DNA from 4 places in the Lysinibacillus sp. Bpr_S20 genome. Region 3 is predicted to be linked to each of the others. Evidence: riboswitches for the same ligand, from Rfam matches in the RefSeq annotation. Region 3 holds a riboswitch; each other region holds the start of a gene.
What was found. A riboswitch is a leader RNA that binds a small molecule or an ion and turns the genes downstream of it on or off. The one in region 3 is predicted to bind cobalamin.

Region 1 (2,201 bases), on a different contig from region 3:
TGCAGGAACCAGTTGACTGGACATATTCAGTTTGGGAACAACTTGTTCAGGCTCTTACATCTAAAAATGGACATGTCCGTGCAAGTGCTGCACAATTTTTATGCGCATTAGCAGCAAAAAGTGACCCTGAAGAAAGAGTGTTAGAGGATTTCTTAAAGATTTGGGCAATAACTTATGATGAAGAAACAGGAACGGCGAGGCATACTTTGCAGGCGATTTGGAGAATAGGTTTAGCAGGGCAGGTACAAAGAGATTTAGTCGTTTCATATTTGGCGAAAAGATTTCAAATATGCCTTGATGAAAAGCACCCGACATTGATACGTTATGATATTATTGTATCTTTTAAAAAGCTATTCGATGCAACGAATGACCCAAAATTACTAGAGATTGCACGACGTTTAATAGAAGAAGAGGAAGATGCAAAAAGCAAAATGAAGTATAAGAATGCCATCCGTTAAACGTTTGGAATGGCTATTTTTTGTACAGATTCTTTCGTTAAAAATTAAGCAATTCATTATATGTATCAAAACAAATACCAGCACGAGTATGGGAAATGTCTCTGAAGGCAATCAAAAATATTTGTGTGCATAAAGATACCTACATGATTTTATTCATCGTATTTGTTTATTCTAATTCCACAGCTATTTTTTCCTATCAATCTATGTTAAACTGCATAACAAGTGAATAATTCTTGCAGAATAAGGGTGCTGAACTATAGCATAATCGGGAATTCGGTGAAAATCCGGAGCTGTTTCCGCAACTGTAAGTACAGAAATCATAAAAATATGCCACTGTTGAACTATTTAATGGGAAGGCTTTTTATGACTCACGACGTGATTATAATGTAGTGAACTGTACAAGCCAGGAGACCGACCTTTGTTTGAACGTATAGATAACTCTTCGGAAGCTAGGAGAATATGCGGCAAATACATAGGCTTTGATGTGTCTACGCGACACTATTTTATGTTATTTTCGTTGTTTCCTTAGGAGTGGAAACAACGTTTTTTATGTGCACTTATTAATGCATCTGATGAGATTCACGGATGTTATAAGTAAGAGTTTTTCACGAGGGAAAGCGGGGACTTAGATTTGAAAAAAGATGCACGTTATTCTTGTTATCCATTTATGCGTGAACAGGCATCCACAGTAGATTTTGAAATTCGAACGGATAGCCTTACTACACATATTGGTGTCGCTTTGGCGGCGGTGAAAAAGGAAAATGTAAAAGTAGTATCAGATGATTTACTTACCATTTTGCCAATGGCTTACCATGTAAATGGCTCTGTCCGAGGTAAATTAGCAGTAACCGCAGATGATTTGACTTGGCTAAGTAATCGCTATGATTTCTATGTTAGTCATGTTAAGGATGAAATACAAAACTTTGTATTACCTCAAGGAACAGAGGCTGCTACTGCATTACATTTATGCCGCAGTGAAGCGAAAAAATCATATCGTGTTTTGCACAAAGTATCTGAAGAACGAGAAGTACCAGCTATTCTCTTTGATTACTTAGGATTACTGGCCAATGTCTTTTTTGTAATGGCTGTCTATATGAATCAGCATGCTGGTATTGCTGAAATACCGTTTATTAGTAAGTCATACCCGATGAAAAAGAAAAAGGAGAATCAATGAAATGAAGAAAATGTTAAAGCTGCAATGGCTTTCAGTATTGATGCTGGCACTTGTATTAGTTGGCTGTGGTACGAAAGAGGATACTAATAAAAAGACCGTTTCTAAAGAAGATCAACAAGTCGAGAAAACAAGTTATAAAGTTAAGGATGACCGTGGCGTAGAAGTAGAGTTTGCTGCAGTACCTAAAACTATTGTTTCGTTGCAACCGAGTAATACAGAAATTTTATTTGCTCTAGGCGTTGGCGATAAAATCGTTGGTGCAACAGAATTTGATACGTATCCAGAAGAAGCTCAAAAAATTGAGCGTGTTTCTGATTCCGTAAAATTCAATAGTGAGCGTATTTTAACGTTAAAGCCAGATGTAGTTATTGCCTATACAACTGGAAATGAAGAAACGTTAACGGCATTAAAAGGTCTCGAGGATGCAGGTATTAAAGTGTTTGCCATTCAATCAGCTACTTCATTTGATGATGTTTACGGTGATATCCAACAAATCGCAACGGTGATGGGAATCGAAAATAAAGGCGACAAATTAAATGAAGATATTAAAGCTAAAATTGCGGAAGTCC
Region 2 (2,201 bases), on a different contig from region 3:
GAGGAACGTTTAGAAAAATTAGCTGACAGTCCATTAGTCGAAATTGTAGTGGATCAATTAGCAAAACTAGATTCAACGTTGCAAACATTTAGCCGTTTAGATGATGCTACGAAAACGTTTGAGGCAAAAAAGGTCGCAGAGAAAATGGCGCATTTATATGAAAGTGTGGTAGCGGTCGAATGGGCTCAAAAATTCGGTGGCAAATATGAGAAACTAGCAGATATTTATTTAGAGAACACATGGTCATTGCGTGAATTGGGTGCACCAATGAAAACGGTACAGTATTTTTCGGATATAGTGTAACTTCTTTGGCGCATAATGGATTTAATTGGGGGTCGTCTCGAATGGAGGCGACTTCTTTAATTTTCATGTATAATAAAATCAACTGAAAATTATAAAGGTTCTTTACTTAAGTAAAGTGAAAAGGGAAATCGGTGTAATTCCGATGCGGTCCCGCCACTGTATGTGTGAGTTTTTTCAATCTGCGCCACTGAAAATTTCGGGAAGGCTTGAAAAAGCGTATGTAGCACGAGCCAGGAGACCTGCCTTTATAGAAAACACGTTGTAGCCTACGAGGATAGGATGGTGGATTTTGTCATGGATTTTTTTGTGCAAATTTGACCCCCTCATTGTTTTCTGATGAGGGGTATTTGTTTTGGAAGATGAATGTCGATATATTTAAAAAATGGGCGATAAACTCACAATGTTAGGTGATAAATCGACAAAGTTGGGTGATAAACTCAAAATGTTGGGCGATAAATCTACATAGTTAGGTGATAAACTCAAAATGTTTGTGATAAACCTGCAACATTGAGCAATAAACCACAACATTAGCAGATGAAAATCTGAAAAGTATCGATCAATCAGAAAAACAAGTCGTTAAAAACTATATGCACAGGACTAAGGGGGATTTATTCACATGAAGAAAATTTGGAAAATAGGATTATCAGCATTTTTGGCAATTGGCTTGCTTGCTGCATGTAATACAAAAGAGGCAACAAAAGAAAAGCCCTCATCTACTGAACAACAAGAGGCAACGAAAGTAGATCAAGCAACATTCCCAATGACGTTAACGGATGCTACTGGCAAAGATATTACGCTAGAAGCACCTCCTGAAAAAATAGTCTCTCTCATTCCAAGTAACACTGAAATTTTATTTGGTCTTGGCTTAAATGATGAAATAGTGGGTGTAACAGATAATGACGATTATCCAGTAGAGGCTACTAAAAAAGAAAAGGTTGGCGGCATAGATTATAATATTGAACAAATTGTTGCTTTATCGCCAGATATTGTTCTTGCGCATGCATCGGGTATGAGCTATTCAAAAGGAGCAATTGAACAGCTTGAGGCTGCAGGTGTGAAAGTATTTGTAGTAGCGGATGCAAAAAACTTTAATGAAACTTACACAACGATTGAACAGCTTGGTCGTGCAACAGGAAAACTAGAAGAGGCTAAAAAAATAGTCGCAAATATGAAGGCAAAAGTGAAAGAAGTTGAAACAAAACTTGAGGGTGTTGAGCCAAAGAAAGTCTTTGTAGAATCTTCTGATGAGCCACAAATTTATACAGCTGGTAAAGGTACATTTATGAATGAAATGCTTCAAATGATTCATGCCGAAAATGTAGCAGCAGATTCAAACAACTGGTATGAAATTGATGCTGAACAAATTATCGCAAAAAATCCAGATGTCATTGTTGTCGCCTATAATTATGTACCTGATATTTTAACAAAAATACCGCAACGTCCAGGCTTTGAGACAATCTCTGCCGTGAAAAATAAAGCCATTGTACAAGTCGATGAAAATACGACAAGTCGTCAAGGTCCTCGTTTAGCAGATGGTCTTGAGGAATTAGCAAAGGCTGTCTACCCTGAGGCATTTAAATGAGTAAAACAATTGTAGCCTATGTAACAGCAATTACGCTTCTAATCATTAGCATCTGGTGTGGTGTGGCGATAGGCTCGGTTCATATTCCACTAGAAGTATTGTGGAATAAAGCGGCTGATGAAACAGCTGCCAATATTTTATGGAAAATTCGATTACCTCGAGTCCTGTTGGCAGGGCTTGTAGGGGCGTCACTTGCCATTGCAGGGGCAGCTTTTCAAGGCTTATTAAAAAACCCGTTGGCTGACCCTTATACGTTAGGGGTTTCCTCTGGTGCATCCGTTGGCGCAGTTATGACGATTTTTTTTAGTTTATCAAT
Region 3 (2,201 bases):
GTAAACTTGCACATGAATTAATAGCAGAAATACCAGGAACGATTTCAACCTCGATACCAGTTGCTTCTGTCCAGCCTAGCTCGATTAAGACCTCATATACTAATCCAGCCATTCCATAAACGCCTGCATCTCCACTAGAAATAACCGAGACGATACTTCCAGCCTCCGCTTGACGTACTGCTTCCTGCGCTCGAGAAACCTCCTCTGTCATACCAGTACTAATAATCGATTTTGCACTTACTAAATCCTGAATTAGTTCAACATACGTTTTATAGCCTATGATCATATCACTTTGTTGTAGTGCCTCTACAGCACGAGTCGTAATATGTTTAAAGTCTCCAGGACCAAAGCCAACTACGAAAATCTTACCTTTTTGCGCCATTTTGTTACCCCTCTTTCACCTTTTCAATACCTTTAATGGCTGTTGTTTGTGCTGTACGCTGTAGCGAACCTTCACGCATTGTAAAGACATGCTCATTCTGTAAAGATTCATGATTTAAATCTTGAACGAGTGCTCTTCCATGCTCCTTTGTCGGCACACGGTACCAATTCCCTTGAGGATATGCAATGACCACACAAGCATCCTTACACCTACCATTGCACCGAGTCCTCGTCGTATGTATTTCCTGATCAAGCGCTAGCAACTGAATCTCATCACGGATTGCCAGTGTAATATCCTCAGCATCTTTTTTCATACAGCTACTACCATTACAAATAAAAAGATGCGTTTTCATCCCCTCTAAATTCCAAGTTGTCATCGTTGTTCTCCCCTCATTTGCTTTAAGAAAAAGAAAAACCTCTACTCTAAAACGAAGAGTAAAGGTTTTGTAGAAGCCAAATAAAAACGAATATTACGGATACTCGCTCTCGCTTCAACTTCTCCCTCCGAAAAGTTTGCATGCATTATCACATAAGCAGGTTTCCTGACTTAAGCTTCCTTTTACTTTCGCGCCTTCCTAGTTTTCACTAGTGGCATCCGCGATTTCATCAGCTTTTACAGTAGCGGGGGCTGTATCGGATTTTCACCGATTTCCCTATTATCTTGAACATATTCAAGCACTTATGGACGTTTTATATAAATTTATGTAATTGAAAACTGTTTCTATCATAGCTTATTTTTTTAAAATTTCAATATTTCTTTCTTAATTTGTGACATTTTTATTCATTTTTTTAGAAAAATGAGACATTCGTTTACTATTTATCCGAATTTTCTACATAGATATTCAATTTTAAATTTTTTCACAAAAGTATAGCATATTTATGGAAAATCATGTTACACTTTGTCGTGAAATCTCACAACTTCATCTTTTTTCGGTGCGAATTGTTCAGCATTTCGCTTAAAAGGGAAGCCGGTTTAAGTCCGGCGCGGTCCCGCCACTGTACTAGGGAGTTTTATAGAGAATGTCACTGTCCAATGGATGGGAAGACCTATAAAACGTTGAACTAAAGCCAGGAGACCTGCCGAAAAATATGTGATCGTTTCAACCTACGAGGATGGGTGTGCGGCTGAGCAGATTAGAATTTTATTTGCATTTTTTAGCTATGCACTTTTCCACTATCGGAGAAGTGCTTTTTTCATTCAGAAGAGACTCCATCTCAAGATAGTAAATGAGTACAGATATGGTCCCAATCGGGCCAAAACACCTACTGAATGAAAAAAAGCCTCTGGCGGATGTCGCGGATTTTTAAAGGAATGAATTGTGATTGCACAATTCAAAATCCGAATGCATTATTTATCTGTGCGAAAGCAAAGCGACAGCTACAAATGGTTTCTGTAGCGAAAGCAAAGCGACAGCTACAATTACGCCAAGGCAAAATTATATAGCCTCGCATACTATTTCGAAAAATTTTAAAGCTAGGAGGAGAGATTTTTGAAATTTTCAGGTTGGAAGCTTAGTTATTTCTTATTGGCATTTTTATTCGTGCCAAATCGTGCATTTGCGATGCACATTATGGAAGGCTTTTTACCAATTGAATGGGCCATTTTTTGGTGGGTGGTATCGATACCATTTATTATTTTAGGATTACGTTCTATTCGTAAAACTATTGATGAAAATCCTGAAACAAAAATGATATTAGGTCTATCGGGTGCCTTTGCTTTTGTGCTATCAGCCTTAAAAATCCCTTCTGTAACGGGGAGTTGCTCGCATCCGACAGGAGTTGGGCTTGGGACAGTTCTTTTTGGACCATTGGCGATGAGT
Region 4 (2,201 bases), on a different contig from region 3:
TATTTATCTATCCACGGCAGCGACAATAAGCACCCGAAAATTAATAAAGTTACTTTTTCAACAACAACGTAGCTTCTTCTAAAGTAGCCATATTTTTCATCATCGAGCAAGCTGCGTCCAAAATAGGAAAGGCTAACGCTGCACCAGAGCCCTCTCCCAATCGCATATTCATTTGTAGCATCGGTTCAATTCCGAGCATTTCAGCGGCAATTTTAGCACCTGGTTCTTCTGAGGCGTGCGAAGGAATAATATAGTCTTTGACGTTTGGTTCGAGTTCGAAAGCGATAAGGGCAGCGATGGTAGAAATAAAGCCATCAATAACAACAGGTTTGCGATGTGCAGCAGCAGCAAGTATTACCCCAGCCATAGCACCTATTTCTAACCCTCCGACTTTCGCAAGAATATCTATTGCATCCTGACGATTTGGTTTGTTTAATGCAATAGCATTGTGAATGACTTCTACTTTATGCGCTATTCCCCCTGGTCCAACACCTGCGCCAAAGCCTGTTACTTCATTCGGATGACATTCGCGAAGAACCGATAATATGGCAGCACTCGGTGTTGTATTACCAATGCCCATTTCACCTGTCCCGAGTACATTGACCCCTTTTTGGATTTCTTCCGAAGCTACTTCAATTCCTACTTCAATGGATTGAATGGCTTCTTCCCTTGACATAGCAGGACCTTTTGCCATATTGTCCGTTCCGTATTTAATTTTTTTAATAATGACACCCGCATCATGTGGAATATCCTCTTTTACGCCAACATCTACTGTGACAATTTTAGCATCTGTGATTTTTGCGATAGCACAGACACCAGTTCCTCCTCTAGGGAAGTTTAATGTTTGAAAGACCGTCACATTTTGTGGATTTGAGGTCACCCCTTCATCACAAACACCATGATCTGCGGCACAAACAATCATCGCTTTATGATCAATTGCAGGAAATAGTTCGCCTGTAATTCCTGATAATTGCACAGCTAGAGTCTCCAGCTTCCCTAAACTACTAGGCGGCTTACAAAGTGCATCTATGCGTTCCCTTGCTGCCTCCATCATTTTGTGGTCAGCACTTTGAATGTTTTGAATCGTTTGTTGTAATAATTGCATGAAAATTTCCCCTTTCTTTTTTGCCCTTGTTACTCGAAGAATGATTTAGAGAAAAAAATAAAAAGCCTGTAGTTTATTCATAACAAATAAACTACAGACTTTTCCATCGTCTATATAATACGAAGCAGATAGGCAGGTCTCCTGGCTCAATTTCAACATTTCATAGAACCTTCCCAGCACGATGCTAGTGGCATTCTCTATGAAACTCTCTTTTACAGTGGTGGGACCGCTAAAGCTTTTCACTTTATTCCCTATTCTCCCGCAATGGGCACCTAATGCTTTTATGCAATTACTTTAAATCTACGGCAAAGTGTTTTTTGTGTCAATGTTTTAATTTTTCCGAAAACCTAAACATCAAAAATATTTCTAAATTTGGATATCTACAAAAGGCTTCTTGTTAGTTTACTATTGTGAAATTCGCTTTGTTTTATCTATTTCACTCAGAAATGTTGCGCCAAGTAAAAGGATAGCGCCTAATATTTGTAGGGCCGTCATTTTCTCTCCTAGAATCATCGTCGAAATTACTAATGATGTTAGTGGATCAATATAGCTTAAAATAGCTATACTTTGCCCTTTTAGATGACGCATTCCAAAAAAGAACAAATAGAAGCCTATTCCAGCATGGACAATGCCCAATGCTATAAGTAAACTAATTGATTTTATATCGATTTGAACTATTTGGAACCCATTAGTCCCAAAAAGATAAATGGCAAGAAATAACGCTGCTAAAGCAAGTTGAATAATCGTATTATTTGGCTCTTTTAATCCACGAATATACTTATTGGTGAATGTCACTATTGTATAGAAGCAAGCTGCAATAAGCCCATAGATAATACCGATATAATGTCCACTCGTTTCGGTAGTTTGACTTTGGACAATAAAAAACAGCCCTACTAGTGCAACACAAACATAAAAAATTTTTCTTACTACTATTTTCTCTTTCAAAACGATCGGTGATAAACAAATCACTAGTACTGGAGCAAAATAGTAGCTAAGAGCTGCATTTGCGATGGTTGTTTCCTTGTACGCTTGGAAAAGAAAAATCCAATTACCACATAAGGCTAAGCTCGAAAGTACTAATGGCCATTTGTTTTGC

Region 1: another riboswitch for cobalamin. It lies ahead of MWJ95_RS16100 (hypothetical protein); the one in region 3 lies ahead of MWJ95_RS08665 ((2Fe-2S) ferredoxin domain-containing protein).
Region 2: another riboswitch for cobalamin. It lies ahead of MWJ95_RS05245 (ABC transporter substrate-binding protein); the one in region 3 lies ahead of MWJ95_RS08665 ((2Fe-2S) ferredoxin domain-containing protein).
Region 4: another riboswitch for cobalamin. It lies ahead of cobT (nicotinate-nucleotide--dimethylbenzimidazole phosphoribosyltransferase); the one in region 3 lies ahead of MWJ95_RS08665 ((2Fe-2S) ferredoxin domain-containing protein).

Annotation. Positions count from the first base shown of each region.
Region 1 is NZ_JALNLQ010000006.1:155,287-157,487, forward strand. Features, by position in the region: gene MWJ95_RS16095 (hypothetical protein) at 1-458, shown strand, start outside; cobalamin riboswitch at 685-892, shown strand; gene MWJ95_RS16100 (hypothetical protein) at 1,090-1,632, shown strand; gene MWJ95_RS16105 (ABC transporter substrate-binding protein) at 1,634-2,201, shown strand, end outside.
Region 2 is NZ_JALNLQ010000002.1:129,230-131,430, forward strand. Features, by position in the region: gene MWJ95_RS05240 (acyl-CoA dehydrogenase family protein) at 1-303, shown strand, start outside; cobalamin riboswitch at 382-564, shown strand; gene MWJ95_RS05245 (ABC transporter substrate-binding protein) at 920-1,885, shown strand; gene MWJ95_RS05250 (FecCD family ABC transporter permease) at 1,882-2,201, shown strand, end outside.
Region 3 is NZ_JALNLQ010000003.1:167,639-169,839, forward strand. Features, by position in the region: gene cobJ (precorrin-3B C(17)-methyltransferase) at 1-382, opposite strand, end outside; gene MWJ95_RS08665 ((2Fe-2S) ferredoxin domain-containing protein) at 387-758, opposite strand; cobalamin riboswitch at 897-1,079, opposite strand; cobalamin riboswitch at 1,296-1,480, shown strand; gene MWJ95_RS24440 (hypothetical protein) at 1,694-1,825, shown strand; gene MWJ95_RS08670 (energy-coupling factor ABC transporter permease) at 1,872-2,201, shown strand, end outside.
Region 4 is NZ_JALNLQ010000010.1:150,685-152,885, forward strand. Features, by position in the region: gene cobT (nicotinate-nucleotide--dimethylbenzimidazole phosphoribosyltransferase) at 50-1,105, opposite strand; cobalamin riboswitch at 1,220-1,396, opposite strand; gene MWJ95_RS20395 (DMT family transporter) at 1,511-2,201, opposite strand, start outside.